4 regions of the Phytopseudomonas daroniae genome follow, and region 4 is predicted to be linked to each of the others. Evidence: riboswitches for the same ligand, from Rfam matches in the RefSeq annotation. Region 4 holds a riboswitch; each other region holds the start of a gene.
What was found. Region 4 has a riboswitch for cobalamin ahead of DNK10_RS03075 (TonB-dependent receptor domain-containing protein). Riboswitches for the same ligand answer to the same signal wherever they lie in the genome.
Positions count from the first base shown of each region.

Region 1: another riboswitch for cobalamin. It lies ahead of DNK10_RS12180 (CbtB domain-containing protein); the one in region 4 lies ahead of DNK10_RS03075 (TonB-dependent receptor domain-containing protein).
Region 2: another riboswitch for cobalamin. It lies ahead of cobO (cob(I)yrinic acid a,c-diamide adenosyltransferase); the one in region 4 lies ahead of DNK10_RS03075 (TonB-dependent receptor domain-containing protein).
Region 3: another riboswitch for cobalamin. It lies ahead of DNK10_RS25595 (TonB-dependent receptor); the one in region 4 lies ahead of DNK10_RS03075 (TonB-dependent receptor domain-containing protein).

Region 1 is NZ_QJUJ01000004.1:294,088-301,758, forward strand. It holds gene cobN (cobaltochelatase subunit CobN) at 1-111, opposite strand, end outside; gene cobW (cobalamin biosynthesis protein CobW) at 213-1,262, opposite strand; cobalamin riboswitch at 1,361-1,542, opposite strand; cobalamin riboswitch at 1,766-1,968, shown strand; gene DNK10_RS12180 (CbtB domain-containing protein) at 2,071-2,250, shown strand; gene DNK10_RS12185 (CbtA family protein) at 2,261-2,980, shown strand; gene DNK10_RS12190 (cobalamin biosynthesis protein) at 2,977-3,384, shown strand; gene cobM (precorrin-4 C(11)-methyltransferase) at 3,513-4,286, shown strand; gene DNK10_RS12200 (hypothetical protein) at 4,249-4,563, opposite strand; gene DNK10_RS12205 (PAS domain-containing sensor histidine kinase) at 4,624-7,332, opposite strand; gene DNK10_RS12210 (prepilin peptidase) at 7,431-7,671, shown strand, end outside.
Region 2 is NZ_QJUJ01000005.1:275,520-283,190, reverse strand. It holds gene DNK10_RS14740 (DNA-3-methyladenine glycosylase I) at 1-188, shown strand, start outside; gene DNK10_RS14735 (NAD-dependent protein deacylase) at 188-976, shown strand; gene DNK10_RS14730 (C40 family peptidase) at 1,022-1,654, shown strand; gene DNK10_RS14725 (C40 family peptidase) at 1,792-2,319, shown strand; cobalamin riboswitch at 2,354-2,586, shown strand; gene cobO (cob(I)yrinic acid a,c-diamide adenosyltransferase) at 2,732-3,358, shown strand; gene DNK10_RS14715 (cobyrinic acid a,c-diamide synthase CobB) at 3,364-4,683, shown strand; gene bluB (5,6-dimethylbenzimidazole synthase) at 4,680-5,330, shown strand; gene cbiB (adenosylcobinamide-phosphate synthase CbiB) at 5,343-6,251, shown strand; gene cobD (threonine-phosphate decarboxylase CobD) at 6,244-7,236, shown strand; gene DNK10_RS14695 (cobyric acid synthase) at 7,233-7,671, shown strand, end outside.
Region 3 is NZ_QJUJ01000020.1:4,138-11,808, reverse strand. It holds gene otnK (3-oxo-tetronate kinase) at 1-291, shown strand, start outside; gene otnC (3-oxo-tetronate 4-phosphate decarboxylase) at 288-929, shown strand; gene otnI (2-oxo-tetronate isomerase) at 935-1,711, shown strand; gene DNK10_RS25600 (LacI family DNA-binding transcriptional regulator) at 1,749-2,792, opposite strand; cobalamin riboswitch at 2,906-3,110, shown strand; gene DNK10_RS25595 (TonB-dependent receptor) at 3,221-5,359, shown strand; gene DNK10_RS25590 (ABC transporter ATP-binding protein) at 5,411-6,193, shown strand; gene DNK10_RS25585 (ABC transporter substrate-binding protein) at 6,190-7,161, shown strand; gene DNK10_RS25580 (FecCD family ABC transporter permease) at 7,161-7,671, shown strand, end outside.
Region 4 is NZ_QJUJ01000001.1:637,311-644,981, reverse strand. It holds gene DNK10_RS03080 (AI-2E family transporter) at 1-807, shown strand, start outside; gene DNK10_RS03075 (TonB-dependent receptor domain-containing protein) at 1,077-2,930, opposite strand; cobalamin riboswitch at 3,024-3,234, opposite strand; gene dxs (1-deoxy-D-xylulose-5-phosphate synthase) at 3,277-5,187, opposite strand; gene ispA ((2E,6E)-farnesyl diphosphate synthase) at 5,314-6,201, opposite strand; gene DNK10_RS03060 (exodeoxyribonuclease VII small subunit) at 6,198-6,440, opposite strand; gene DNK10_RS03055 (DNA topoisomerase III) at 6,808-7,671, shown strand, end outside.

The DNA.
Region 1 (7,671 bases), on a different contig from region 4:
CAAGTGCGAATCACCGGTGCACAACACCACCAGCTCGGAAGGCGTCTGGCCGAGGTCGGCGATGCTGTCGGCCGGTAACGACTGTCCGGGCTGAGTACGCAGAAGATGCATCTAAGCGAGCTACAAGCTACAAGCTACAAGCTGCAAGCAGGAACAGCCCGCAGCCAAGCTTCTGGCTTTCACTTGTGGCTTGAGGCTTGCAGCTTGAAGCTTCATTTGAGCGCCGCTTTCAGCTCGGCAGCGATGGCTGTGTGATCGAGCTCCTGGCCAATCACGATAAGGCGGGTAACCCGCGCCTCATCAGCCTGCCAGGCACGGTCGAAGTGCTTGTCGAAACGCAGGCCGACACCTTGCAGCAGCAGGCGCATTGGCTTGTTCGGAACGGCGACGAAGCCTTTGATACGCAGGATGCCGTGCCTGGCCACTACGTCCTTCAGCGCGGCGAGCAGGCGGGCTTCATCGATTTGCGGTAGTTCCACGTGGAACGAGTCGAACTCGTCGTGATCGTGGTCTTCCTCCTCATTGTCGTGATGGGTCTTGCGGCCTTCGATGTGCAGTTCGGTCTCGCTGTTCAGGCCCAGCAGCACATTGAGCGGTAGGGAACCGCCATGGGCTTCGACCACCTTGACCGCCGGCGGCAGCTCTTCGCCAACTTCGGTGCGCACCGCCGCCAGGGCGTCGGCATCGAGCAGGTCGGCCTTGTTGAGGATCACCAGATCAGCGCTCGCCAGTTGGTCGGCGAAAAGCTCGTGCAGGGGCGATTCGTGATCGAGATTGGGGTCGAGCTTGCGCTGGGCATCGACCTGATCGGGGAACGCGGCGAAGGTGCCGGCGGCCACCGCCGGGCTGTCGACCACGGTAATCACCGCATCGACGGTGCAGGCGTTGCGGATTTCCGGCCAGTTGAAGGCCTGTACCAGCGGCTTGGGCAGGGCCAGGCCGCTGGTTTCGATGAGGATATGGTCGAGGTCGCCGCGGCGTTCCACCAGCTCGCGCATCACCGGGAAGAACTCTTCCTGTACGGTGCAGCACAGGCAGCCGTTGGCCAGTTCGAAAACGCGGCCATTAGCCTCTTCCTCGGTGCAGCCGATGGAACACTGCTTGAGGATTTCACCATCGATACCCAGTTCGCCGAACTCGTTGACGATCACCGCGATACGGCGGCCCTCGGCGTTTTCCAACATGTGCCGCAGCAAGGTGGTCTTACCGGCACCGAGGAAACCGGTGACGATGGTGACGGGAAGTTTGGCGAGCGTTTTCATGGAGGCCCCTGGCGTCTGGAGAAACGGCGAGCGGGCAATAGATGGCAGGCACAAGCCGAAGCTGGCACGAAGGCATCACCGGATCACCCCGCCCGGTTGTCGAAAGCGTTATCGAGGCAGGTCTCCTGGCTCACAGGTCATGGCGCGTAGCCGGCCTTCCCGGTTTCCCAGTGGCGGTTGGCGATGCGCTCGCTGCTACAGTTGCGGGGGCAGCCACGGCTTGCCGTGTTCCCTCTTAGAACCTGTTCAAAGGCTCGCGAGCTAGAGTCCTGCAAGGCAAAAACAGGCGAGGAAGCGGAGTGTACTTTTGTACATGAGCATTCCGAGCCTGTTTTTAACGCAGCAGGGCCGACGCGCAGCAGACTTTTAACAGGTTCTAGCTCCATGGCGATGCATGAAGAACCTCGAAGACGGCAAGGCTACGCAGTGCCTGGCGGGCGGTCAATCTCGACAGGGGTCACCAGGCCTTGCAACATATTGACGCAAACACCGCTTCATGGTGTTCTTGTGCAGCTGTTTCAGGTGTCTCGCGCCGCCGAGCGCGAGGTGAAACGGGAAGCCGGTGCAAGTCCGGCGCTGCCCCCGCAACGGTATGTGTACGAAGGGTTATCGAAGCCACTGTGCCTCAGGCATGGGAAGGCTGACCCAATACTGTCCCATGACAGTCGTCACGAGCCCGGAGACCGGCCTGAAGTAATCGTTTGGCAACCCGCGGTGGGCGGGCACACGCCGGATATCAGGCCGCCTTGCCTGCTCTCTCGCTGTGTCTTTCTGCCTCGACTTCCTCGTCCTGCAGAAGGCCACGCCCATGTCCACCAGCACTCTGTCCACCTCCGTTTCACTTCCCCTGTCACAGCGTCTGATCCTGGCCGTGGGCAGTTGCCTGCTCGGCGCCGCGCTGATCTTTTTCGCCGGGTTCTCCCACGTCGAAGCCCTGCACAATGCCGCCCACGATACCCGGCATAGCGCCGCGTTTCCGTGCCACTGAGGACGCCAGAATGATCAAGCGTATTGCCCAGACCGCGGGCTTCGCCGGCCTGCTCGCCGCCATCGTACTGACCCTGCTGCAAAGCCTGTGGGTCACTCCGCTGATTCTGCATGCGGAGACGTTCGAAGTCGCAGAGCCCGCTGCCGTTATCGAGCACAGCCACGACACTGCCAGCGCCACTCACGAGCATGACGCCGCTGGCGGCCACAGCCACGAGGGTGAAGCCTGGGCACCGGAAGATGGCTGGCAGCGCCTGTTGTCCACCGGCCTGAGCAACCTGGTGGTCGCCGTCGGCTTCGCATTGATGCTCGCCGGCCTGTTCACCCTGTGCGCGCCACAGAAAACCTGGCAGGGCCTGCTCTGGGGCCTGGCCGGTTTCACCACCTTCGTGCTCGCACCCTCAGCCGGTCTGCCGCCGGAACTGCCGGGTACCGCCGCCGCAGAGCTGGTGCTGCGCCAGTACTGGTGGATCGGCACGGCCGCCTCGACCGCCGCTGGTCTGGCGCTGCTGGCGTTTGGCAGCAACTGGATCCTGCGCATCCTCGGCGTGGTCATCCTCGCCCTGCCCCACCTGATCGGCGCCCCTCACCCGGAGGTTCACGAAAGCCTGGCGCCCGAAGCCCTGGAGCATGAGTTCATCCTCGCTTCGCTGCTGACCAATGCCGCGTTCTGGGCGGTACTGGGCCTAGTCGCCGCCTGGTTCCATGGCCGCGAGCAGAAGCAGGCGTGAGCGAGCGCCCTACCCTCGTCGCCGGCCTGGGTTGCCGGCGCGATTGCCCGCTGAGCGAGCTGCTGGCCTTGCTCGACAGCACGCTGGCCGAGCATGGCTCGAGCACTGCCGAACTGACGGCCCTGGCCAGCAGCGAACACAAGGCCGACGAGCCTGGGCTGCTGCAGCTGGCCGAGTACCTGTGCCTGCCCATCACCTTCCTGCCCGCCGAGGTGCTGACGGGTTACCATGACCGCCTGAGCCAGACCTCCGATATTGCCCTGCGTGTCACCGGCAGCCCAAGCGTTGCAGAGGCCAGCGCTTTGGCCCTGGCCGAACGGTTGAGCAGTCGAACCGCTCGCCTGTGGATAACCAAGCGCAAAAGCGCCAACGCCACGCTGGCCGTTGCCCGCAGCGATTCGTAGGGTGGATCACGCTTTATCGATCCACCGGGTGGCGATCCACCGGCTGGTGCTCCCCCGCCGAGCGATCGGACAAGCCGAACAACACGCAGGAAGAGCAAAGCGCCTTCTCCCCTACACTCAGGACTCCCATGACCGTCTACTTCATCGGCGCCGGCCCCGGCGACCCCGAGCTGATTACCGTGAAGGGTCAGCGCCTGATCCGTTCGTGCCCGGTGATCCTCTATGCCGGTTCCCTGGTGCCCGAAGCACTGCTCGAAGGCCATCAAGCCAGTCTGGTGGTGAATACCGCCGAGCTGCATCTGGATGAAATCGTCGCCCTGCTGCGCGCCGCCCACACGCGCGGCGAGAACGTAGCGCGGGTGCATTCGGGTGACCCGTCGCTGTACGGCGCCATCGGTGAGCAGATTCGTCACCTGCGCGCGCTTGGCATCCCTTTCGAGATCATTCCTGGCGTTACCGCTACGGCGGCCTGTGCCGCGCTGCTGGAAAGCGAGCTGACGCTGCCCGATGTCTCGCAAACGGTGATCCTCACCCGCTATGGCAGCCAATCACCGATGCCCGAGGGCGAACAGTTGCATGACCTGGCTCGTCACGGCGCGACGATGGCCATCCACCTGGGCGTGCAGCACCTGCCGAAGATCGTCACCGACCTGCTGCCGCACTATGGCGCTAGCTGCCCGATCGCGGTGGTGCACCGCGCCAGTTGGCCGGATCAGGATTGGGTACTCGGCACCCTGGCCGATATCGAGGAAAAGGTCAGCGCCAAGGGCTTTCGTCGTACCGCGCTGATTCTGGTTGGGCATGTGCTGGGCGCGGAACACTTCGCCGATTCGGCGCTGTACCACACGAGCCATCACCACCTGTTCAGAGCAGGCGCTGCAGACGATACAGACTCTCGCTGACCTTGCCGCGATTGTCGGCGATGGCAATCTGCGCGCCCTGTTGCGCCAGCCGCTGGTTGATATCGCTGGCGTAGAGCTGCTTGAGAAAGCTCGAATAACCAGGATCGGCCGGCACCACGAGCTGACTCGACAGCAAGGCATGCAGCGCTGGCAGGGAGAACTCCCAGTAACCCTCGGCGCAGCTGAAGCCGTTATCACGCAGTTGCCCCAGTACCTCTGGATCGCCACGCAGTACGCCTTCGCAGTAAGCCAGCACGGCCATTACCATTGCCGTCATGATATTTCCCGAACGTCATGGACAAGGCGGCCATGATGCCACGTCCACGGCAGGGCTCAGCTAGGCAGCAGGTAGCTCGATACGGAAGCAGGCGCCATGCTCCCGATTGCTCACACTCAGCTTGCCACCCATCTGACTGACCAGCCCGTAGCTGACCGAAAGCCCCAACCCCGTTCCCTTGCCCACCGGCTTGGTGGTGAAGAAAGGGTCGAACACGCGGTCGAGCAGCAGCGGATCGATGCCACCGGCATTATCCTGTATCTGCACGATCACCAGGCTCGCGTCCCGTTCACTCTGCACCAGGATATGCGGCTCCAGTCCCGGATTCTTCTCCCGGGCACTGAGCAACGCATCCCTGGCATTGACCAGCAGGTTGATGATGACCTGCTCGAGCTGATCGGCATGGCCCTTCACCTGCGGCGAGCCGCACAGCTTGACGGTCAGTTCGATGTCCTTGCTCAGTTCACCCTCGCGAATCAGGGTCAGCGCGCCCTCGATGGCCGCGTCAGGGCTGAACAGGTCTCCCTCGACCTCCGAGCGGCGACCGAAGATGCGCATGTGATTGACTATCTTCGCCGCCCGGGCGACCTGCTGCTCGATGCGCTCTAGCTTGTTCTTCAGATAATCAGGCGTCGCCGAACCGTTCTCCACGCCATTGAGGGTATTGGTCAAGGCAATGCGCATGACATTGAGCGGCTGATTGATCTCATGGGCCAGGCCAGTGGCCATCTCTCCCAACACCGCCATCTTGGCGCTCTGGTTGAGCATCTGCCGAGCTTTCTGCAGCTCGGTATCGTCGCGCCCCACAGCCTGTACCTCGAGCAATTTTCCACTATCGCTGAAGACACCGCGCTCGGACAGCTCCCACCAGACATGCTCGCGCCCCGGCAGATCCATACGCACCAACGCAGTACCCACCGGTTGCTGAGGCGTCAGTTGGCGATGGCGCTCCTGGAATTGCGCAAGCTCCTGCTGCGACAAATAGGCAGCCAGGCTGATGCCCTGCAACTTCTCCTGGCTGATGCCCAGATACTGGGCGAGCGGCCGGTTGGCAAACGTCAGGGTCAGATCCGGCTGGTAACGACAGATGATTGCCGGGGAGTCCTCGACCAGAATCCGGTAACGCTCCTCGCTCTCCCGCACCCGCTCGGCAGCCAACGCAGCGTCGGTAACGTCCAGGCATAACCCTACCGCTTCGACCGGAATGCCACGCTCGTCACGCAGCAGTTTCACTTCATCCTGCAACCAGTGGTACTCACCATCGCTGTCGATGAATCGATAGCTGCAGCTGGCAGCGCCCTGAGCGAGCAGGGTACGGGTACGCGTGAAGTAGGTGTCGCGGTCGTCGGGATGAATGAAGTCGGCGAGGGGCCGGCGAATGAGGTCGTCCAGCGTATAACCCAGGAGTGCGCGGGTACTGTCGCTGCAGAAGGTCAGGGCGAAGGCTCCCTCCTCATAGCGCTGCACATAGATCAGGGCCGGAGCACTGGCGACCAGATTCTTCAATCTGGCCGTCGCCGCGTCGGCCTCCAACTCCTTGCCCTTCATGTCATCGATATCCAACACCGCTCCGACGATACGGTGCTGGCCATTGACGGTGAGAATGCGGGTATGGATGCGGAACCAGCAAAGCCCCTTTTCGTCGTCACGCAGGCGGACGATCTGCTCGAAGGGTTTGCCCGCGGTTTCGGCATCGGCCAGGCGCACCTGAAACTCATCACGATCAGCCGGACTGAGCAGCTCCAGCCAATCGGCGAGGGTCACCGATGCTTGCGGGTCGAGAGCGAAGCGTTGCACCAGATTGGGCGCCAGCAGGAAAGCGCCGCTACGTGGCAGGTATTCCCACCAGCCGGTTCCCAGCAGATCCTGAAGGATATCGAGGCGTTCGCCATGGGCCTTGCGAGCCTGCTCATCGAGCCGCTGCAGCAGAGGTGCCGCGACGTGAGCGAACAGATCCAGCCAATCGCGGGTATTGAGCTCCGGCATGCGCTGGTGGGCAATATACGGTGAACACAGCAACCAGGCGCGCGCGCCCTGATAATCACTGTAAGGCATCAGCCAGACGGAGTCGCCGGCATGCCATTCGGGGCCATCCCGCTCGCCGCGTAGCCACTGCACGGGCTGCTGCGCATCGTAATGGCACAGATCCAGGGGCAGCTGCTGGCCATCCTCCCAGAAAGCCGGCGCCATCGCGTCACTATGCTGGCCAGCGATCTGCCAGCCACCGCGTAGCGTATCCGGCACTGCCAGCGCCACACAGGTTACCTGTAGCGTCTGGGCCAGTGTCGCCAGCCAGCCTGGCAACTGCCGGGAAAGCTCCACCCGCTCGGTACCGCGTATGACCTGCGCCAGTGAACTGACCTGCGCGAACACCTGCAGCCGCTGTTCACAGGCCTGCAACCGAGCCACGAAGTCGCCAACCTCGAAGGCCTGCAGCGACCAGCCATCCGGCACCGCCTGTATCCAGCCGCGGGTGTGCAGGATGCCGCCGTCCCGAGTGGTGAAGGACAAATCGAGCATCTGCTGGGCGAAAGCGCCCAGATCCGACACCAGGTATCGACTCTGCCCGTAGAGCAGATCTTCCAGTGCGGTCGTCTGCTGCGCTGAAATGCGCAATCGGCTGGACAGGTTGCCGGAAACCTCGAGCACCTGCCCCTGCAGATCGATGCTCAGGTTCAGGCAGGGGCTGCTATTGGCGGAAATGCCCGGTGCTTCCCGCACCACGGGCGAGTCGGACTCGCGCTTGAACCAATCCTTGAAGACATGCATCGTCCGGCTCACCTAACATGATCCAACAGCGCTCTCGGCCACCCGGGTGGCAGCCGTTTGATTCGGATGGCGTACCGCCCTCAACCAGAAAACAACCCATGAATTACATCGTCTTACTGTGCTGGCTAGCAGCCTGCGCGTTTCAGGATGCGCAACAACGCCGGATCGCCAACCAGCTGACCCTCGGTGGGCTGGCCATCGCAATCCTGTATCTGCTCTGGTCGGGTAACACCCTCACCGGAGCCACTCCAGCTGCTGCCGTTCTCGCTGCCGTAGTGGCCTGCGCGCTTTCCCTGCCCGGCTACCTGACCCGCCAGATGGGCGCAGCTGACGTCAAGT
Region 2 (7,671 bases), on a different contig from region 4:
GCAAGGACACCTTCATTCCCAGCGACGACATGGTCGCTGCGCTCAAAGCACAGAAAATCATCGACAAGGCGCCGAACAGCCAGCGTGATCGTGCGGCGGTACAGGCTGCTTTCAATCAGTGGCACGAGCAGAGCGGTCGACCGCTGTGTCAGCTGTCGGTGATGTTGGCGCACACGGTCAATCACTGATGCACCCGCATCTGTCGCGCATCGCCTCGGCCATCGCCGCTGCGCAGCGGATCCTGATCATCACTGGCGCCGGTTTGTCGGCCGACTCCGGGCTGCCTACTTACCGCGGTCTAGGCGGGTTGTACAACGGCCATACCGAAGAGGGCTTGCCGATCGAGGTGGCGCTGTCGGGCGACATGCTGCGCCGCGACCCGGCGCTGTGCTGGAAATACCTGGCCCAGCTCGGCGCCGCCTGCCTGGCGGCTCGGCCGAACGCCGGGCATGTGACGATTGCCGACTTGCAGGCCTTGAAGCCCGAATGCTGGGTGCTCACCCAGAATATCGACGGCTATCACCGTTTGGCAGGCAGTCCGGCGGATCGCCTGATCGAAATCCATGGTGAGTTGGCGCCACTTCACTGCCAGCGGTGTGGCGGCGTGGATGAGCGGCTCGCCGAGCATCTGCAGCGACCGCTACCGCCTTTGTGCGCGCATTGCGGTGGAGTGCTGCGCCCGCCCGTGACGCTGTTTGGCGAGATGCTGCCGGAGGCGGCCGTCGAGCGTCTTTGTGCGCAGTTGGAGAAGGGCTTCGATCTGGTGATCAGCGTCGGCACCAGTGCCAGCTTTCCTTATATAGTCGAGCCGCTGCTGCGCGCATGCCAGTCTGGCGGAGTGACGGTGGAGGTCAATTTGTCGCAGAGCGAGGTCAGCGATCTGGTTGACTTCAGGATGGAAGAAAGGGCCTTAGATGTTTTCCCGGAACTACTGAGTCACATAAAGCATCATAGAATTTGCAAATGGCCCTGTTAGTAGGCATAGTCGCGGCTGTTAATTTTTCACGCCACGGTCGTGCCCATGCGCAAACGCTTCGCACCCCTCGTGCCTCTCGCACTTACGATGGTTCTCGCCGCCTGCGCTAACCATGCTCCACAACCCCAGATCGACGCCCCTGTCCAGGCTTCTCTGCCTGCCAGACCGGTGGTCGCAGCGCCTGTTCTGGACAGGAACGATGCTGTCGAAGACGACGCAGTCGCCGACTTTGCCGATCACGCGCCCTATGAGCTTCCGGTTCTGGCGGATAGTGTCCTCGAGAAAGGGCTTTCCCTGGTCGGTACCCGCTACCGCTTCGGTGGTAGCTCGGTGAAAACCGGTTTCGATTGCAGTGGCTTCATCGGTTATCTGTTCCGTGAGGAACTGGGCATGGAACTGCCGCGTTCGACTCGCGAAATGATCAAGATCGACGCACCGCTGGTCGAGCGCAAAGAGCTGGAGCCCGGTGATCTGGTGTTCTTCAGCACCAATGGGCGCGGTCGTGTCAGCCATGCCGGCATCTATCTGGGGGATGATCAGTTCATCCATTCTTCCAGCAGCCGCAGTGGTGGTGTGCGGGTCGATAGCCTGGATGATCGCTACTGGAAGCGCACCTTCATCGAAGCCAAGCGTGTCCTGGCTCTCGCGCCGACCGAGCATCTGGCCTCCCAGCATTGAGGTACTGCTGTCCGGTCTTGTAGAGATCGGGCAACATCTTGATGGTTTTCAACGAACTGCAGCGTAAAGCTAAAGCTTGCACTGCAGTTGTGAACGCGGCAGAGTAGGACGCATCCAGGCTCCAGGATCGTCCGTCCATGACTGCTACCGTCCGCATCGCCTTCCTGCTTCTCGTCGCACTGCTCAGTGCCTGCTCCAGTCGAGCGCCGGTACCCGTTCCGCAACCAGTCGTTGTAGCGCCCGTTCCTGGCGGTTATCAGGGCGGTGCCGACGATGTGCTGTTTCGTGCCCTGGGTCTTGTCGGCACGCCTTATCGCTACGGCGGCAATACGCCGGCCAGTGGCTTCGATTGCAGCGGCTTGATCGGTTATGTCTACCGCGATGCAGCCGGCATCCAGTTGCCTCGTTCGACGCGCGAGCTGATCAGCATGCGAGCGCCGACCATCGGGCGTGAAGCCCTGCGCAGCGGTGATCTGGTGTTCTTCGCCACCAATGGCGGCCGTCAGGTCAGCCACGCCGGCATCTATGTCGGTGAAGGTCGCTTCGTGCATGCGCCGTCCTCGGGCGGCACCGTGCGCCTCGACAGCCTCGGCAACAGCTACTGGCAGCGCACCTACATCGAAGCCAAGCGCGTCTTTCCGGTCGAGCTGGCCAGCCATCCCTGAGTCTTCGATTGACGCTGGCGCAGCCAATCCTTACCCTTCGTCGCTTGCTTCAGGTGTCCCCGCTTTCGACCGGGGGTGAAACTGGGAAGTCGGTGCGCCACTGCTCTATTAAGCAGGCAATGCCGACGCTGCCCCCGCAACGGTAAACGAGTCAAACCGCGTTTTTTGCCACTGTATCGCTGATACGGGAAGGCGGCGCTGGTGGCTGCGTCTGGATCAGACGCGGCGCTCGCAAGCCCGGAGACCGGCCTGTCGCTTTCCTGAGTTGCGCGGTGGGCGCGGCCGATGCGCGATCGATCCGGTCAGCGCCCGCCTTCCCTCTGTGTGAGCCTTTTATTGTTCGGCATGAGCCTGGTTCCTGCCCGACCGTTTCACCTGCGTGCGCCTGGCAGCCCGGCGCTGAGGAGATCCCATGAGCCCATCCCCAAGCCGCGAATCGACAGAGCGCGATGCGCGACACAACGCCCGCATGGCGCGCAAGAAAGCCCTGATGGACGAGAAGATCGCTCAAGCTCAGGACGAGTACGGGCTGTTGCTGGTACACAGCGGCAATGGCAAGGGCAAGAGCAGTTCTGCCTTCGGCATGGTCGCCCGCGCGCTGGGTCATGGGCTGAAAGTTGGCGTGGTGCAATTCATCAAGGGCGGCATGGCCACCGGCGAAGAGCATTTCTTCCGCCGTTTTCCCGATGAGGTCAGCTATCACGTGATGGGCGAGGGCTACACCTGGGACACCCAGGATCGCCAGCGCGACATCGAGAAAGCCCATCGGGCCTGGGAGGTCGCTCGGCAACTGCTGAGCGACCCGCAGATCGCCCTGGTGGTGCTGGACGAGCTGAACATCGCCCTCAAGCATGGTTATCTGGATGTGGATGTGGTGCTGCGTGATATCGAATCGCGCCCCGAGCTGCAGCATGTGGTGGTCACCGGCCGTGGCGCGCCACCAGCGATGATCGAGGCGGCGGATACCGTTACCGAGATGACGCTCGTGAAGCATGCCTTCAAGTCCGGCGTCAAAGCGCAGAAAGGCGTCGAATTCTGATGAGTATGGTTTCCAGTCCCGATGCTGGCGAACGCGCGCCGCGTCACTGCCCGGCACTGTTGATCGCGGCCCCGGCGTCGGGGCAGGGCAAAACGACCGTTACGGCTGCCTTGGCACGCCTGCACTCCCGCCAGGGCAAGCGCGTGCGGGTATTCAAATGCGGGCCGGACTTTCTCGACCCGATGATCCTGTCCCGCGCCAGTGGCAACCCGGTGTATCAGCTGGATCTGTGGATGGTCGGTGAGGCCGAGAGCCGCCGCCTGTTGTGGGAGGCCGCTGGCGAGGCTGACCTGATTCTCATCGAGGGGGTGATGGGCCTGTTCGACGGCTCGCCGTCCGCCGCCGACCTGGCTCGCCGCTTCGGTGTGCCGGTGTTGGGCGTGATCGATGGCTCGGCCATGGCCCAGACCTTCGGTGCGCTTGCCGTCGGCCTGGCCAGCTATCAGCCTGATCTGCCGTTCTCCGGCGTGCTCGGTAATCGCGTCAACCCCGGGCGGCACAATGACCTGATCCGTGACAGCCTGCCGGAATCCATTCGCTGGTACGGCTCACTGCCGCGCAGCGCCGCCATCGAATTGCCGAGCCGGCACCTGGGGCTGGTGCAGGCAGGTGAACTTGCCGACCTCGATGTACGTCTGGATACCGCTGCCGACGCTCTCGCGCAGACGGCGACCGTAACTCTGCCGCCGCCCGTGACTTTCGCGGCTCCGCCGATGTCGCCCGTACAGCCACTGCTGGATGGTGTGCGTATCGGCGTGGCCCGTGACTCATCCTTTGCTTTCACCTATCAGGCCAATCTCGATCTGCTGGAGCAGATGGGCGCGACCCTGGTGTTCTTCAGTCCGCTGGCCGATGAGCAGCTACCCGAGGTGGATAGCCTTTATCTGCCCGGCGGTTACCCCGAACTGCATCTGCAGGCGTTGGCGGCTAATCGCTCGATGATCGAGGCCATCTCGGCTCATCAGCATGCCGGCAAACCGATCCTCGCCGAGTGCGGTGGCATGCTCTACCTGCTCGATGCGCTGAGCGATGTGGCCGGTGAGCGAGCCGAACTGGCCGGGCTGGTGCCCGGCCACGCACAGATGCAGAAGCGCCTGGTCGCCCTGGCGCTGCAGGCGGTGACGCTGCCCGAAGGGTTGCTGCGTGGGCACAGCTATCACCATTCACGCCTCGAGTCCGATCTGCAGCCGCTGGCCCTCGGCGAGTGCCCCAACGACAAGCCGGTGAGCGAGGCGGTGTTCCGTCTCGGTCGACTTACCGCGTCCTATATTCACTTTTACTTGCCGTCCAATCCGGCCACTGCAGCGGCATTGTTGCGGCCATGAACGATCACGCCTTCAGCGCTGACGAGCGCGCCGCGGTCTATCGGGCCATCGCCGAGCGCCGCGATATGCGTCATTTCAGTGGCGGCGAGGTGGCGCCCGAGCTGCTGGCGAAGTTGCTCGAAGCGGCCCACCAGGCGCCCAGTGTGGGCCTGATGCAACCGTGGCGCTTCATCCGCATCACCCGGCCGGTGCTGCGTGAAGACATCTATCAGTTGGTCGAGGCCGAACGCCGGTTGACCGCCGAGGCTTTGGGCGAGCGTTCCGATGCGTTCATGCGGCTCAAGGTCGAGGGCGTTCGCGAGTGCGCCGAAGTGCTGGTTGCAGCGCTGATGGACGGGCGCGAGGCCCATGTATTCGGGCGACGCACCCTGCCGGAAATGGACATGGCGTCACTGTCCTGCGCCATTCAGAATCTCTGGCTGGCTGCTCGAGCCGAAGGGCTGGGCATGGGCTGGGTATCGCTGTTCGATCCTGCGGCGCTGGCCGAGTTGCTGGGCATGCCGCCTGGCAGCAAGCCCGTGGCGGTGTTGTGTCTCGGCCCGGTTGAAGCGTTCTATCCAGCGCCGATGCTGGCCCAGGAAGGTTGGGCCGAGGTGCAGCCATTGAGTGAATTGCTGTTTCAGGATCGCTGGGGAACCCATGAATAGCAGCGTGCGCTTATGAGCCTGATCCTCAGTGCGGTCGCTGGCGTTGCGCTGGACGCTGCTCTCGGTGAACCCAGACGCTGGCATCCATTGGTGGGCTTTGGCAAGTTGGCCAGTCGTCTGGAGCAGCGTTTCAACCCGTCCGGTGGTGGCTGGCGCAGCCATGGCGTCAGCGCCTGGTGCCTGGCGGTATTGCCGTGGACGCTGCTGACCATCCTGCTCGTGCAGTTACCCTGGATCGGCTGGCTGGTGCAGATCGTCGCCCTGTACGCGGCCCTTGGCCTGCGCAGCCTCGATCAGCACGCCCAGCCAGTGGCCCAGGCGCTACGCCTTGGCGATCTGCCGTTGGCCCGCCAGCGGGTCGGCTATATGGTCAGCCGCCGCACCGAGGATCTTGATGCCACCGGCGTCGCCCGTGCCGGTACCGAGTCGGTACTGGAGAATGGCAGCGACGCGGTATTCGCCGCGCTGTTCTGGTTTCTCGTCGCAGGCGCGCCAGGGGTGGTGCTGTATCGCCTGAGCAATACCCTGGACGCCATGTGGGGCTACCGCAACGAGCGCTTCGAGCGCTTTGGCTGGGCCGCCGCGAAGATCGACGATCTGCTCAACTACGTACCGGCGCGCCTGGTGGCGCTGACCTATGCGTTGCTCGGGCGAACCGCCACGGCGCTGCGTTGCTGGGAGCGGCAGGCGCCGCAGTGGGATAGCCCCAACGCCGGGCCGGTGATGGCCGCCGGTGCCGGTGCGCTGGGCGTCAGCCTCGGCGGTGCAGCCATCTATCATGGCGAGGTGCACCAGCGCCCCGAACTCGGCGAAGGCCCGAAGCCCCAGGCGCGGGATATCGAACGGGCGATGAACCTGGTCTGGGGCGGCGTGCTGTTGTGGCTGTCGCTGATGCTGATCGTGGGGGTGTGCGTTGCTTGAGCATGGCGGGCGATTGCGCCGGGCGGCCCTTCAATACGCTATCGAGCTGGCCGACTGGCTGGACGTTTCGACTGGCGTGGCGCCGTATGGTCTGCCGCTGCCTGCGATTCCAGAGCAGGCCTGGGTGCGTTTACCTGAGCTGGATGATGGCTTGGAAGCGGCTGCCTGCGCCTATTACGGCGTCGGGCGGTTATTGCCGGTGGCCGGTTCCCAGGCGGCCATCCAGTGCCTGCCGCGGCTGCGACGTGAGGCGCGGGTGGGCATCGTCTCGCCAGCTTACGCCGAACATGCGGCGGCCTGGCAGCGCGAAGGGCACCGGGTGCTGGAAATCAGCGAGGCGAGCGTCAACCGAGCATTGGAGCGGCTCGACGTGCTGTTGCTGGTCAACCCCAACAACCCCACCGGGCGACGTTTTTCCCCGCAGCAGTTGTATGCCTGGCATGCGCGTCTGGTCGCACGTGGTGGCTGGCTGATCGTCGACGAAGCCTTCATCGATTGCACGCCGGAGCAGAGCCTGGCCGCCCACAGCCATTTGCCGGGGCTGATCGTGTTGCGTTCGTTCGGCAAATTCTTCGGCATGGCTGGCGCGCGGCTGGGCTTCGTGCTGGCCGATACCAGGCTGCTCGCCGAGCTGGAAGAAATGCTCGGCCCCTGGACTGTCAGCGGGCCGACCCGCTGGATGGCGACCCATCTGCTGGAAGATCGCGCCAGCCAGCAGGCTCAGCGGCAGCGCCTTGTCAGGGACGGTCAACGCCTGGCCGACCTGTTGCGTGAGCATGACCTGCCACCCACCGGCGGTTGCGCGCTGTTCCAGTGGATTGCCTGCGAGCGTGCTGCCTTGCTACACGAGTTTCTTGCCTGTAATGGCATTCTCACCCGGCTGTTCGAGCGGCCGGCAAGCATTCGTTTCGGCCTGCCGCCGGACGAAGAAGGCTGGCAGCGCCTGGATCGGGCGCTGACCGTATTCGCCGAGGAGTCGCGATGAGCCTGCCTGAACCGGGCGCCACCCTGATGGTGCAGGGCACCACCTCGGATGCCGGTAAAAGTACCCTGGTGACCGCGCTGTGCCGCTGGCTGCGCCGCCAGGGTGTCAGCGTGGTGCCGTTCAAGCCACAGAACATGGCGCTCAACAGTGCGGTGACCGCCGACGGCGGCGAGATCGGTCGCGCCCAGGCGGTGCAGGCCCAGGCGTGCGGTCTGCCGCCCCATACCGACATGAACCCGGTGTTGCTCAAACCCAACAGCGACACCGGCGCTCAGGTGATCATCCACGGCCAGGCCATCGGCAACATGAATGCCGTGGCCTATCACGACTATAAACAGGTCGCCCGCGAGGCGGTGCTGGCTTCCCACCAGCGCCTGCAGGCAACACATCAGGTGGTGATGGTGGAAGGCGCAGGCTCTCCCGCGGAGATCAACC
Region 3 (7,671 bases), on a different contig from region 4:
TTCGGTACTCAGCAAGTGGGCGAGCGTATCGAGGCAGCTCTTGCGGCGGTTGCGCGAGGGCTGGTCGAGCAGTTGGGCATCGGTCAGTTGTTGGTGGCCGGCGGTGAAACGTCCGGTGCGGTGGTCGGCGCACTGCGCATCGAAGGCCTGCGCATCGGGCCGAGCATCGACCCTGGGGTGCCATGGACCCAGACCCTCGGGCAACCCGGCAAGCCGCTGGCGTTGGCGCTCAAGTCCGGCAACTTCGGCAGTGTCGATTTCATGATCAAGGCGTGGGAGAGGCTGGCATGAGCAAGGAAAGCGCATTGCGCGAAGAGATCGTCGAGATCGGCCGCTCGTTGTACCTGCGCGGGCTGAGCCCTGGTTCATCGGGCAACATCAGCGTTCGCCTTGACGATGGTTGGCTGTTGACCCCGACCAACGCCTGCCTGGGCCGGCTGGATCCCGCCGATATCGCCAAGCTGGACTGGCAGGGCAATCACCTTGCCGGCAAGCCGGCATCAAAGGAAGCCTTTCTGCACCGCGCGGTGTACGAGGGGCGCGATGATTCCGGCGCCATCGTGCATCTGCACTGTACGCATTCGGCGGCGGTCTCCTGTCTGGACTGTCTTGACGCAACCTCTTGCCTGCCGCCGCTGACCCCTTATTTCGTCATGCGCGTCGGCCGCTTGCCACTCATTCCCTATCACCGTCCCGGTGATCCTCGGCTGGGTGAGGCGATTCGCGGCCTGGTGGGGCAGCACAGCTCGGTGTTGCTCGCCAACCACGGGCCCGTCGTCTCGGGCAAGAGCCTGGAGGCGGCCACCTACGCCATCGAAGAGCTCGAAGAAACCGCCAAGCTTTACCTGCTGCTTCGCCAGCAGCCGGTACGCGCGCTCGACGATGAACAAATTGACGAACTGCGCCAGACCTTCGGCGCCCAATGGTGAGTGCAATGCCTAGATTTGCTGCCAATCTCAGCATGATGTTCAACGACGTGCCCTTCCTGGAGCGATTCGGCCGTGCCGCGGCCGCCGGGTTCAAGGCGGTGGAATACCTGTTTCCCTACGACTTCACACCGGCCGAGCTGGCCGAACGTCTGGCCGAGCATGACCTGCGTCAGGTGCTGTTCAATCTGCCGCCGGGCGACTTCGCGGCTGGGGAGCGGGGCATTGCTGCCTTGCCAGGGCGCGAGGCGGAGTTCCGTGAAGGTGTTGATCGGGGCATCGAATACGCGCACGCGTTGAGCTGTCCGCGGTTGCACGCGATGGCCGGGCTAGTGAGTGTGGAGGGTCTGCGTCCGCGGATGCGCGAGGTGTATCTGGAGAACCTTCGCTATGCCGCCCGACGCCTGGCCGAGCATCAACTGACACTCCTCATTGAACCGATCAATACCCGTTCGATACCTGGCTATTTCATCAACCTTCAGTCCGAAGGCCATGCCATTCTCGCCGAGTTGGGGGAGCCAAACCTGAAGGTGCAGATGGACTTCTTCCATGCGCAAATCATGGAGGGCGATCTCACCGCCTGCTTCAAGCGCTTTCAGACCGGGGTCGGGCATATACAGATTGCCGGCGTGCCGGATCGCTATGAGCCGGACACCGGTGAGGTGAACTATCCCCAGTTATTCGCCATGCTTGACGACCTCGGCTATGACGGATGGATCGGTTGCGAATACAACCCACGAGGCCTCACTGAAGACGGTTTGGGTTGGTTTGCACCCTGGCGTTGAGGCGTGCCTGGGGCTGCATCGTTAAGCACAGAACACGCTAGGCACTATGCCGCTCGATGATCCTGAAGCCGGTGTCGATGCGTACTTTCACCGGCTCTTCATGCGGATGATCGAGGCGCTGCACCAGCGCACGGGCGGCCTGGATACCAATGTCCGCGCCGTTGATGCACACGGTGGAGAGCGCCGGGTGCAAGTGCGCGGCGCTGCTCAGGTCGCCAAAGCCCATCACCGCCAGGTCTTGCGGCACGCGAATGCCCCGTTCGGTGGCTTCTTCCAGAATGCCGTGGGCCAGGGTGTCGGAACTGCACACCACCACATCGGGACGTTCACCGGATGCGAGCAGACGCTGCAGGCCCTTGCGCCCGAGGTTTACCGTCGCCGGTGGCGGCAGTACCACGCGGGGGACGCCGGCAATACCACGGCTGGCGAGTTCGCTGATCAGGCTGTCGCAGCGCCGGTGGCCGCGCGGGTCATCCAGGGTCACCACGGCGAAGCGGCGATAGCCCTTGCCCGTCAGGTAACGCGCGATGGCCACACCGACCGCCTCGTGGGAAAACCCCACCAGCATGTCCAGCGGCCTGGGCGCGAGATCCCAGGACTCGACGATGGGAATGCCCGAGCGTGACAGGCGCGTGCGGCTGGCCTTGGTGTGCAGGGTGCCGGTCAGCACGATGCCATCGGGCCGCCGCCGCAGAATGGCATCGAGCAATTGTTCCTCGCGCTCGGCGGAGTAGTTGGTCAGGCCGATCAGGGTTTCGTGGCCGGCTTCGGTCAGGGTGTCGATCAGCGCCTGCACCGTGTCCGAGAAGATCGAATTGGCGATGGTCGGCACCAGCAGGGAAATCAGCCGACTGCGCTGTTCGGCCACGCCCGTGAGCATGGCCGGCACGTAGCCGGTCTTGTGCACGGCACGAAAGACCTTTTCGCGCAGCTCCGGGCGGACGATCTCCGGCTGATTGAGGGTGCGCGACACGGTGATCGGCGAAACCCCGGCGACCTTGGCCACGTCCGCCAGCGTCGGCGCTTTGCCTGGGATGGCAGAGGGGCGCTGGGTGGTCGGTCGATCATCGTGTTTGCTCATCGCATGTTTCCTGCCAATCCGGGCCCGGCGATGTTATCTCAGCAGGCGATCCCGTGGCGCATGGATCGAGCGAGCCGCATGGCAACGATTGACGGCTCGACGCTTCGATGGTCAGATGCGCGCCAGTTTCAGGTGTCCCATGTCGTCGTGCATGGGGTGAAACGGGAAGCCGGTTCGTCATGCAATTGATCAGTCCGGCGCTGCCCCCGCAACGGTATGCGAGCGAAGCATTCGAAAGACCACTGTGCCACGGCATGGGAAGGTGATTGCTTCATGACCCTCGCGAGCCCGGAGACCGGCCCGAAACTTCAGTTTGGCAAACCCGCGGTGGGCGGGCGCAGGCCGGTTTCCGTGGGCTTTCTGCGCCTGCGATTCCCTATGCGTTGTTCCCTCCGGGATTCATTCATTCCTGTTTCGAGTGGAACGACATGTCCCGATATTCCCTGTTCGATGCCCTGTCGGGCAAATCCCTGCGTGTGGGCCTGGTGCCCTGCGTGTTTCTCGCCCTGCCTATTCAGGCCGCCGAGCCGGACGAGGCCCTGGCCTTGCCTTCAACGGCGATTACCGGCACTGCGGACGAGTCGGCGTCGCCCGACTTGCATACGCCTGCCACGACCGGTTCGCGCCTGAACCTGACACCACTGGAAACGCCGGCGAGCGTGACAAGTATCGGTGCCGAGCAGATTCAGAAACGCAACAACGCCACCGTCCAGGAGGCGGTCACCCGTTCGCCCGGCATCACCTTCATCGGCACGCCAGGCAATGGCGGTACCGCGCTGTCCGCGCGGGGTTTCACTGGGCACAGTTCGACCATGCAGCTGTATGACGGCACGCGTCTTTACGTCGGTGCCGGCACCGTGACCTTTCCGGTCGATACCTGGTCGGTCGAGCGCATCGACATCCTGCGCGGCCCGGCCTCGGTGCTGTACGGCGAGGGTGCGACTGGCGCGGTGGTCAACGTGGTGCCGAAGAAACCTTTCGAAGGCGAGATCCGCAATCGCGTGCGCCTGGGCTACGGCTCCGATGATCGTCAGCAGGCGGCATTCGACAGCGGCGGCTCTTTGAGCGACAGCCTGAGCTACCGCTTCAACCTCAACCAGCAGGCCAGCAATGGCTGGGTCGATCGTGGCGATTCGCGGAGCCTGGCCATCAGCGCCGCGCTGCGCTGGGAGGCGACGGACGACCTGAGCTTCACCCTCAGCCACGATTACGGCGACCTGGAACCGCAGCAGTATTTCGGTACACCGCTGGTGGACGGCCACTACCGCGAGAGCCTGCGCGAGCGTAATTACAACGTCGATAACGCCACGGTGCAGTACAACGATCAGTCGACTCGGCTGGTTACCGACTGGACTATCAGCGACAGCCTGAGTGCCAGCAACCAGCTGTATTTCCTCAAGACCCAGCGCCGCTGGCGCAATGCGGAAACCTATACCTGGCAGCCTGGTGATCTGGTCGAGCGTAGCGACTTCATCAGCATCAAGCAGACACAGGAGCAGATTGGTGATCGCCAGACGTTCACCTTGAAGCACTCGCTGTTCGGACTCGATAGCCAGACCGTGCTCGGGGCCGACTACAACTCCATTCGTTTCGTGCGCAAGCATGATTTCGGTAATACCTACAGAGACATCGTCCCGCTTGGGCGGCCGGGTGGTGGTGAATATGTCAGCACCGGTCCGTACCGCTCCCGTGAGGCCAATCAGGCTCGTCAATTCTCGCTGTTCGCGGAAAATCGTACACAACTTACCGAACAGCTCTCTCTGATTACCGGTGTGCGCCGTGATCAGGTGCATCTGAACCGCGATGACCTGCTCGCGGGCACCCGCAGCGACCGCAGCCTGACCGGCAATAACTGGCGCGCCGGCCTGGTGTTCGCGGTGACGGAGGATCTGTCTGTGTACGGCCAGTACGCGACCAGCACCGAAGGTGTCAGCAACCTGCTGACCCTCAACGCAGGCCAGCAACAGTGGGACTTGAGCACGGCGAAGCAGACCGAAGTGGGGATCAAGCAGCAGTTCTTCGATAACCGTGGCGAATGGACGCTGGCGGCCTATCACATCGTCAAGAAGAAGCTGCTCAGCACTGACCCAGGCAACCCGACCGTCCAGCAGCAGGTCGGCCAGCAATCCTCGGATGGTATCGAGGCGAGCCTCGAGCTGCGCCTGCCCTATGCCGTGCAATTGTCTGCCAACGCCGCGCTGGTGCGCGCCGAATACGATGAATTCGTCAGCGGTAGCAACGATTTCCAGGGCAATCGCCCAACCAACGTGCCGCGTCGTTCCGCCAACCTGTGGCTGAGCAAGGATTTCGCCGAGCGCTTCAGTGCCGGTGCTGGTGCGCGTTATGTGGACAGCCGCTATGCGGATAACGCCAACACCGTCAGCGTGCCGAGCTACACCGTGGTCGATGCCAATTTCGACTGGCACCTGCAGCCGGATCTGACTCTCGGCCTGCAGTTGAACAATCTGTTCGACCGCCAGTACGCCACTACCACCAGCAACAATGGGCGGCAATGGTACCTGGGCGAGCCGCGCTCGTTCTTCGTCACGGCTGACTACAGCTTCTAAACGCCGGCGCACCGGTCAACTCACCGGTGCGCTCATGAGCAGGAGTTTGGCATGTCGACGCTAAGCATCGAGAAGCTGTCCTGGGCCGTCGATATCCGGCGCAGCGGGCCACGCTGGCTGTTGCAGGACATCGATCTGCACATCGGCGAGGGCGAGTTCATCGGCCTTATCGGCCCCAACGGCAGCGGCAAAACCAGTCTGTTGCGCTGCGCCTACCGATCGAGCGAGCCGGCGAGCGGGAGCCTGCACCTCGATGGAGAGGATCTCTGGCGGCGGACACCGCGCTGGAGTGCGCAACGTATCGCCGTGATGCTGCAGGAGTTTCCTCAGGAGTTCGGCCTCAGCGTCGGAGATATAGTCGCCATGGGGCGCACACCGCACCAAGGGCTGTTCGACGGCGACAGCGCCGAGGACGCCGCACTCGTGGTTCGGGCGCTGCAGCAGGTCGGCTTGAGCGCGCTGGCGAGACAGACTTTCGCCACTCTGTCCGGCGGTGAAAAGCAGCGCGTGTTGCTGGCCCGCGCCCTGGTGCAGCAACCTGGCCTGCTGATCCTTGACGAGCCGACCAACCACCTCGATCCGCGTTACCAGCTGGAATTGTTGCAGCACCTGCGCAGTCTGGGCCTGAGCACACTGGCCAGCTTTCACGACCTGAACCTGGCGGCGGCCTTCTGCGACCGCCTCTACGTAATGGCCGACGGTCGCCTGGTCGCCAGTGGCACACCCGTCGAGGTGATGAGCGCCGAGCTGTTGCAGCGCGTATTCGGCGTGCAGGCATTGGTCGACAGACATCCGCTGCATGCCTATCCACGTATCACCTGGATTACTCAATGACGACCTTCAGACACCTCTCTGGCCTGTTGCTGGCTCTGCTCGCGCTACCGGCTGCCGCCAGCGACTATCCACTCACGGTACGCAGCTGTGACCGCGACGTGACCTTCGATCAGGCACCCCAACGCGTGGTCAGCCACGACATCAACATGACGAGCATGCTGATCACCCTCGGCCTGCGCGACCGTATGGCCGGCTACACCGGCATCAGCGGCTGGAAAACCCTGGATCCAGCCTTCAAGGATGCGCTCGGCGATGTGCCCGAACTGGCCAGCCGTTATCCCTCCATGGAGACCTTGCTGAACGTCGACGCGGATCTGTACTTCGCCGGCTGGAATTACGGCATGCGCGTCGGTGGCGCGGTCACTCCTGCGACTTTGCAGCCTTTCGGCATACCCGTCTACGAACTCAGCGAATCCTGCTCCTGGGTGATGGAGCAGCAGGGCGCCAGCCTGGATGACCTGTACCGTGACCTGCTCAACCTCGGGCGCATCTTCTCCGTGGAGAACCGGGCCGAGACGCTGGTCGGCGAGTTGCGCGAGCGCATCGAGGCGGTTCATGCCGCCGTGAAGCAGGCCGGCAGTACGCCGCGGGTTTTCCTCTACGACAGCGGTGAAGATCGGCCGACCACGTCCGGGCGCATGGGCATGCCTCAGGCACTGATCGAAACGGCGGGCGGACACAACGTGATGGACGATGTCACGGCCAGCTGGACGCAAGTGAACTGGGAAAGCGTGGTGGAACGCAACCCCGAGGTGATCGTGATCGTCGACTACGGCCCACGCTCCTGGCAGCAGAAGCGTGACTTCCTGCTGAGCAATCCGGCCTTGCAGGCGATGACGGCGATCCGCGAGCAGCGTTTCGTCGTGCTGTCCTACCTGGAAGTCACGCCGTCGGTGGACAACGCCAAGGCCATCGAGAAGATCGCCGCCGGCCTGCATCCGCAGTCGTTCCAGAGTGGGCAGCACTGATGCCGGTACGCAGCGCAGCGGCCTATAGATTGCTGATCATCGGCCTGTTGGTCGCCTTGTCGATCTCCTGCGTGATCGCTCTGGGGTTCGGCCCGGCGTCGGTGCTGCTGGGCAATGTCTGGGGGATCATCGGCAGGCAATTGGGCCTGGAGCTGGGGGCTGAATGGAGCCGCAGCCAGGAGCATATCGTCTGGCTGATCCGTGCTCCGCGGGTGCTGCTCGGCGCGCTGGTCGGCGCTGGCCTGGCTCTGGTCGGTACCGCGCTGCAGGCGGTGACACGCAACCCGCTGGCCGACCCCCATCTGCTTGGCGTCAGCTCGGGCGCGGCGCTCGGTGCGGTGCTGGTGGTGCTTTACCTGGGGGAATTCCTCGGTGTGTTCAGCCTGCCGCTGGCTGCCTTCGTCGGTGCGGCAGGCAGCATGCTGCTGGTGCTGGCGGTTGCCCGTCGCAGTGGTCGCCTGGACAGCGACCGGCTGCTGCTGGCCGGCGTTGCGGTGTCTTTCGTGCTGA
Region 4 (7,671 bases):
GTGCTGGTGATCGCCGTGCTCGGTCTGGTGTTCGCCGGTAGCTTCTCGCTGGTGATACACGAGCTGAACAACCCGGGGCGGCTGATGGGCAAGTTGTTCGAGGTGATCGACCGTGCCCGCGCCCAGTTGCCGGAGGTGCTGGTGGCCTACCTGCCGGCCAGCGTCGACGACATCCGCATCGCACTGCACGATTGGCTGCGCGGCCATATCAGCGAGCTGCAACTGCTGGGCAAGGGGGCCGTGCACATGTTCGTCACGGTGCTGATCGGCATGATCCTCGGTGCGGTCATTGCCCTGCAGAACGTGCCGGAACCGGGTGAGCTCAAGCCATTGGCCGGTGCCTTGTTGACGCGTGTCGGGCATTTCGTCGAGGCCTTCCGCAACGTGGTGTTCGCGCAGATCAAGATTTCCCTGCTCAATACCGCCTTTACCAGCATTTTCCTGATTGGCGTGTTGCCGCTGTTCGGTGTGCACTTGCCACTGACCAAGACGCTGATCCTGATCACTTTCGTGGCGGGGCTGCTGCCAGTGGTTGGCAACCTGATCTCCAATACGGCGATCTTCGTGGTGGGGTTGTCGATGTCGATCTGGGTGGCGATCGGTGCGCTGGCCTATCTGATCGTCATCCACAAGGTCGAATACTTCCTCAACGCACGCATCGTCGGTGGGCAGATCAAGGCGCGTGCCTGGGAGCTGTTGCTGGTCATGCTGGTGTTCGAAGCGGCGTTCGGCATCGCCGGGCTGGTCGCTGCGCCGGTGTACTACGCCTACCTCAAGAGCGAGCTCAAAGCCCAGGGCTGGGTGTGAGCATGTCGATTGCCTGACTCAGAGCCTGTTCACGATCTTTCGACGAGATTCCACGTGCAAGGACAGCAAAAAGACGCAAGCGGACGCTCACCCCGTAGGGTGGATCGGGGCGCGTAGCTGACGCTCTTTTCATCCACCATTACGATTGCAGAGCGGTGGACGGGTAAAGCGTCGTCCACCCTACGACAGGCCGCTTGCGCCTTATTGCCGCCGATCTATAGGGATACGGGTTCCTGTTTGCCAGGTGCACAAAGATCGTGAACAGACTCTCAGAACGCTGGCGTCCAGGTCAGCGATAGCAGGGCTGTACGGCCCTCCTCACGATACTCGCTGTAATTCGTCACCGGCCAGCTTCCATAACTGTACTGCGTACGGCTGTAACGCTTGTCCAGCAGGTTATCCACCTTCAGGCCGAGTGCCAGTTCTGGCGTGGCCTGCCAACTGCTGCGCAGGCCGAGCAGGCCGTGGCCGGCGATCTCACGCTCATTGGCGGCATCGTCGTAAGTACGGCTGACTGCCTGCCAGGTCGCGCCGAACGACCAGTCGCCAAACTGGCGATCCACATCCAGGCTCAGGGTACGTTTGGCGCGGCGATCGAGTTGCTTGCCCGTGGTGCGATCACGTGGGTCGATCACGCTCAGGCCGAGAGCCGTCTGCCAGCCGAGCAGCTCGTGTTGCAGGCTGCTCTCGAAGCCGTTGATGCGCGCCTTGTCTACGTTTTCGGCAGGCCAGCCATTGATCGCATCGCGCAGGTCGGTGCGGTAGACCGAGGCCTGCAACGTAGTGCGCTCGGCCAGTTGGCTGCGCCACTGCAGTTCGTAGGACTTGGACGTCTCCGGCTGCAGATCCGGATTGCCGCCGTCCGGCCAGTACAGGTCATTGAAGGTTGGCGCGCGAAAGCCTTCGGCGTAGGAGAGGATCAGTTCGTTGCGCGCATCCAGCTTGTAGCCCAGCGCGCCGCTGAAGGTATTGGCGCTGCCGAACTGCTGGTTCTTCTCGTGGCGCAGGCCGAGCTCGGTGAAGAACACTTCGCCGCGGTAGCTGTGCTGAGCGAGCAGCGCATGGTTCCAGCGGCTGTCCTGCGCATGGTCAGTGTTGCTGTTGAGTTGTTCCTGATAGCTTTCTGCACCGACGAGCAGGCTGTTGCCATTGCCCAAATCGAGTGTGTTGAGCCAGGCCAGGCTGTCACGGTAGGTGCTGAACGGGCTGCTGTCGGGAACATCGTCAAAACGCTCGGCGGAGCGGTTCTCGCTGTGGCCCAGTTCCACGCGGCTTTTCCAGTTCGGCAGCAACTGGGCGCTGACGAAGCCCGAGTAGCTGGTGAGCTGGTAGTCGGCATAGGGGTAGGCGCCATCCCAACCCAGGTCATATTCGCTCTCGCCACGTTGATCCAGCACACTGAAACCGGCCTCCAGCTCGTTGCTGAAACGATGGCTGAGGCTGGCGCTGAAAGCGTTGTTGCGATAGGCGTCGCGGTCATGATCCGGCGCCACTCGGGCATAGGTGCGGTTGATGCCGCGCGTGTCATCGGCACTCATGCTGAGGTTGAAGCGGGTGTCTGCGTTGCCGCCGGAGAGGCCGAGACTGCGCTCCCAGGTGTGGTTCGTGCCATAACCGATACGCAGGCGCGGATTGAGCCCCTCGCCAGTGGCCCGACGGGTGAAGATCTGCACCACGCCGCCGATCGCGTCGGCACCATGGATCGCCGAGCGTGAACCGCGTAGTACCTCGACGCGCTCGATCTGTTCGATATTCAGGTATTCCAGTGGGGAGATACCGGCGGACGCCGAGCCGATGCGCTGACCGTCGACCAGTACCAGGCTCTGCGCCGATTTGGTGCCACGGATGTACAGGCCGCTGTTGCTGCCTCTGCCACCGCTACGGGTGACCTGTACGCCGGGAGCGCGGGCCAGCAGATCGAGCACGCTGCTGGGCTGCAAGCGGTCGATATCTTCGCGGGTGAATACCGTGCTGGCGGTACTGCTCTGCTCGCGTGGCTGTACCTCGCGATTGCTGGTGATGACGGTTTCCGAGAGCTTCAGGGCGTCGTCGTAACTGGTGGCCTGGGCCAAAGCCAGGCCGGGAGCCAGAGACGTCGCAAGGATCAGGCGGGACAATTTCACATGTATTTCCTCAAAGGTCGGCAGACTTTCGAGGAGGGCAGAAGCAAGCGCGGCGCAGAAGGCCGTCGCTTGACGGTGATGCCCTCCGCAACACCAGTCGAATCCTGCGAGGCCGGTCTCCGGGCTCTCGACTCAGTCACTCGCCTTCCCGGGAAACCCAGTGGCTGTTGAGCGGCTGTGCAGTACTGCAGTCGATTACCGTTGCGGGGGCAGCGCCGGGATGACTCGCTGGGCGAGGGCACCGGCTTCCCGTTTAACGCCCGACGGCTGATCGTCAGGGCGCACCTTGCAGGATATGAACGCCGCGTACCTTAGTGTGCGCCTGAGTGAATTACAAGCAAGCACCTCAGTCTTTGCTTGAATTTTTCTCAAGAATAGCGAGGCGTTTACGCACGGCCGCTTCGATCCCCGCTTCATCCAGGCCACACTCGGCGAGCATCTGTTCGGGCCTGGCGTGCTCGACATAATTGTCGGGCAGGCCCAGGTGCAGCATCGGTTTGAGCGCGCCACTCTGGGCGAGGAATTCGCTGACGGCGCTGCCGGCGCCGCCCATCACGCTGTTTTCCTCGATGCTCACCAGCAGCTCATGGCTGGCGGCCAGTTCGCTGATCAGGGCTTCGTCCAGGGGCTTGACGAAGCGCATGTCGACCACCGTGGCGTTCAGCGTTTCGCCGACGCGCAGGGCCTCGGCCAGTTGCACGCCGAACACCAGCAGGGCGACGCCGCTGCCCTGGCGACGGATCACGCCTTTACCAATCGGCAGAGCGCTCAGTGCGCGGTCAATCGGCGCATTCGGGCCGCTGCCACGCGGGTAGCGCACCGCTGCCGGGCCGGCGAACTGGTAGCCGGTGGTGAGCATGTGGTGCAGTTCGTTCTCGTCGCTCGGCGTCATGATCAGCATGCCGGGAATGCAACGCAGGTAGGAGAGGTCGAAGCTGCCGGCGTGAGTGGGGCCGTCTTCACCGACCAGGCCGGCGCGGTCGATGGCGAACAGCACGTCGAGGTTCTGCACGGCCACGTCGTGGATCAGTTGATCATAGGCGCGCTGCAGAAACGTCGAGTAGATCGCCACCACCGGCTTGGCGCCTTCACAGGCCATGCCGGCGGCGAGCGTCACCGCGTGTTGTTCGGCGATGGCCACGTCGAAGTAGCGATCCCCGTGGCGCTCGCTGAAGGTCACCAGGTCGGAGCCCTCCTTCATGGCCGGGGTGATGGCCATCAGGCGCTCGTCGCTCGCCGCCATATCGCACAGCCACTGACCGAACACGCTGGAGTACTTCGGCCCGGACGGCTTTTTCGCTTTGGCTGGTGCGTTGATCGGCTCCAGTTTGGTGATCGCGTGGTAGACGATCGGGTCGACCTCGGCGGGCGCGAAGCCCTTGCCCTTCTTGGTGACCACGTGGAGGAACTGCAGGCCTTCCAGGTCGCGCATGTTGCGCAGGGTGGCCAGCAGGGTCGGCAGATCATGGCCGTCGATGGGGCCGATGTAGTTCCAGCCCAGCTCTTCGAACAGCGTGCCGGAGACCAGCATACCTTTGGCGTGCTCTTCGGTCTTGCGGGCGATTTCCCAGGCGCCGGGCAGCTTGGACAGCACTTTCTTGCTGCCTTCGCGCATGTTGGCGTAGGTGCGGCTGGAGAGGATCTTGGCCAGGTAGTTGGACAGGCCGCCGACATTCTTGGAGATCGACATGTCGTTGTCGTTGAGCACCACCAGCATGTTGGCCTTGACGTCTGCCGCATGGTTGAGCGCTTCGAACGCCATGCCGGCAGTCAGGGCGCCGTCGCCGATCACGGCAACCGATTTGCGCTTGCTGCCCTGGCGCTGGGCAGCGATGGCCATGCCCAGTGCGGCGCTGATCGAGGTGCTGGAGTGACCGACGCCAAAGGTGTCGTACTCACTTTCCGAACGACGCGGAAAGGCGGCGATGCCGTCCTTCTGGCGCAGGCTGCTCATGCGCTCGCGGCGGCCGGTGAGGATCTTGTGCGGATAGGCCTGATGGCCGACGTCCCACACCAGGCGGTCGTCCGGGGTATCGAAGACGTAGTGCAGGGCGATGGTCAGTTCGATCACCCCGAGGCCTGCGCCGAAATGCCCGCCGGTCTGACCGACCGTGTAGAGCAGGTACTGGCGCAATTCGTCCGCCAGGGTCTCCAGCTCGGCCTCGCCGAGGCGGCGCAGCTCATCCGGCGTGTTGGCGCGGTCGAGCAGCGGCGTCAGCGGGCGTTCGCGGGGAATCTCGTGGAAAGTCGTCGGCATCAGGCGAGTCGTTATAAGAATTCAAAGAATGGGGCAGTTTACCTGATGCGACGATCCGAGCCCAAGCAGGGCAAGAGCGCGGATCGCCGCAGCGGTCGTGGCAGATGAGACAGCGAGGGCGTGACTTCAGTTGCGCCTTTCGACGATATAGCGAGCCAGTTCGCGCAGTGGCTCGGCGGCGCTGTCGAACGGGTGCAGCGCCTGCAGGGCCTGGTCGCGCAGTTCGCAGGCATAGTGCTTCGCCGCCTCCAGGCCGAGCAGGGCCGGGTAGGTGGGTTTGTCGTTCGCCTGATCCTTGCCCTGGGTCTTGCCCAGGGTGGCGGTATCGCTTTCGACGTCGAGGATGTCGTCCTGCACCTGGAAGGCCAGGCCGATGACGCGAGCGTAGGTGCTCAGGGCCGTCAGCGTGCGTTCATCGGCCCGGCCGCTGGCCAGGGCGCCGAGGCACACGCTGGCTTCGATCAGCGCACCGGTCTTGTGACGGTGCATGACCTCCAGGGCTTGCTGTTGCAGTTGCTGGCCGACCGAGCCGAGGTCGATGGCCTGACCGCCAACCATGCCCGCCGGGCCTGCGGCGTTGGCCAATGCGCTGAACATGGCCAGGCGAACATCGGCGCTCTGCGGGTTGCGCTGCTCGTCGGCCAGCACCGCGAAAGCCAGGCTCTGCAGGCCGTCGCCGGCGAGGATCGCCGTCGCCTCGTCGAAGGCCTTGTGGGTGGTCGGCTGCCCGCGGCGCAGGTCGTCATCGTCCATGGCCGGCAGGTCGTCGTGTACCAGGGAGTAAGCGTGGATCAGCTCCACCGCGCAGGCCGCACCATCGGCTTGCCGGATATCCCCACCCAGGGCTTCGCAGGCGGCGTAGGCGAGTAGCGGGCGAATGCGTTTGCCGCCGTTGAACACGCTGTAGCGCATGGCCGCATAGAGGCGCTCGAGCTCGGTACGCGGTGCTGCGAACAGCAGCTCCAGAGCCGCGTCGACCTGCTTCTGGCAGCGGGCCTGGTACGTGGTGATCATATCGGTTCGTCCGTTTCGAACGGCGCCGCTTCCAGTTCGCCATCGCGCTCCAGGAGGATCTGTACTTTCTGCTCGGCCTGGGTCAGCGACGCCTGGCAGTCACGGGTCAGGCGGATGCCCTGTTCGAAGGCGCTCAGCGACTCCTCCAGCGACAGTTCGCCGTTCTCCAGGCGTTCGACCAGGGTTTGCAGGTCGGTGAGGGACTGCTCGAAATCGAGCGAGGCTTTCTTACGGGCCATGGCGGGAATTCTCAGGCGGGGTTCGCGGTTCGGCGCGACATTAGGATTTGTTCTCGATTCAGCACCAGCCGCGTTGCGGCGAAAAAACTCGCCAACACGGCAGGCAGGCCAAGAGCAGTGCGTGGCGAGATTTTACGCGCAACCCTCCGGGTCGGGCTCATTTTGTCGCGAATGCCGCGTTGCTCGCCACTCATTTGGCGCAACCAGACTTCGCGGCTCGCGATAAAGCGCGCTCTGGCATCGTCATGCTCAATCGGGAGCAGACCCTAGCAGAGCCCCTGCCTATGGGCAAATCAGTGCGGGCGTAGCTGGATTGTATGGATATACAGTATTCTGGCGCCTGTTCATTCGAGCGTGCCGATGTCTCATGCGTCTGTTTCTCTGCGAAAAGCCCTCTCAAGCCAAGGATATCGCCAGTGTGCTCGGTGCCACACGGCGTGGCGATGGCTGCTGGCTGGGCAACGGGGTGACGGTTACCTGGTGCATCGGCCATCTCCTGGAAACCGCGCCGCCGGATGCCTACGACGCGCGCTACAAACGCTGGGTGCTGGACGACCTGCCCATCGTGCCGCAGCAGTGGAAGATGCGCGTAAAACCCAAGACCGCCGCGCAGTTCAAGGCGGTCAAGCGGCTGCTGGGTGAGGCCGCGGAGTTGGTGATCGCCACCGACGCGGATCGTGAGGGCGAGATGATCGCTCGCGAGTTGCTCGACCACTGCCGCTACCGCGGGCCCATCCAGCGCCTGTGGCTGTCGGCGCTGGACGATACCTCGATCCGCAAGGCACTGGCTGCGCTCAAGCCGGGCGCGATGACCTACAACCTCTATCAGTCGGCGCTCGGTCGTTCGCGGGCCGACTGGTTGATCGGTATGAACATGAGCCGGCTGTTCACCCTGCTTGGCCGCAAGTCCGGTTATCAGGGCGTGCTGCCGGTCGGGCGCGTGCAGACGCCGACCCTGCGCCTGGTGGTGGATCGTGATCGTAGTATCGCGGCCTTCGTGCCGGTGCCGTTCTGGGCCATCGACGTAGGACTCGACGGCAACGGCACGCGATTCACCGCGCAATGGCGAGCGCCCGAAGCGCAGTGCGACGAGCAGGGCCGTTGCCTGCGTCAGGAGGTGGCGCAACGCGCCGCCGAAGATATTCAGGGCGCCGAGCAGGCCCTGCTACAGCACTTGAAGACCGAGCGCATGCGCGAAGCGCCGCCCTTGCTGTTCGATCTCGGCACCTTG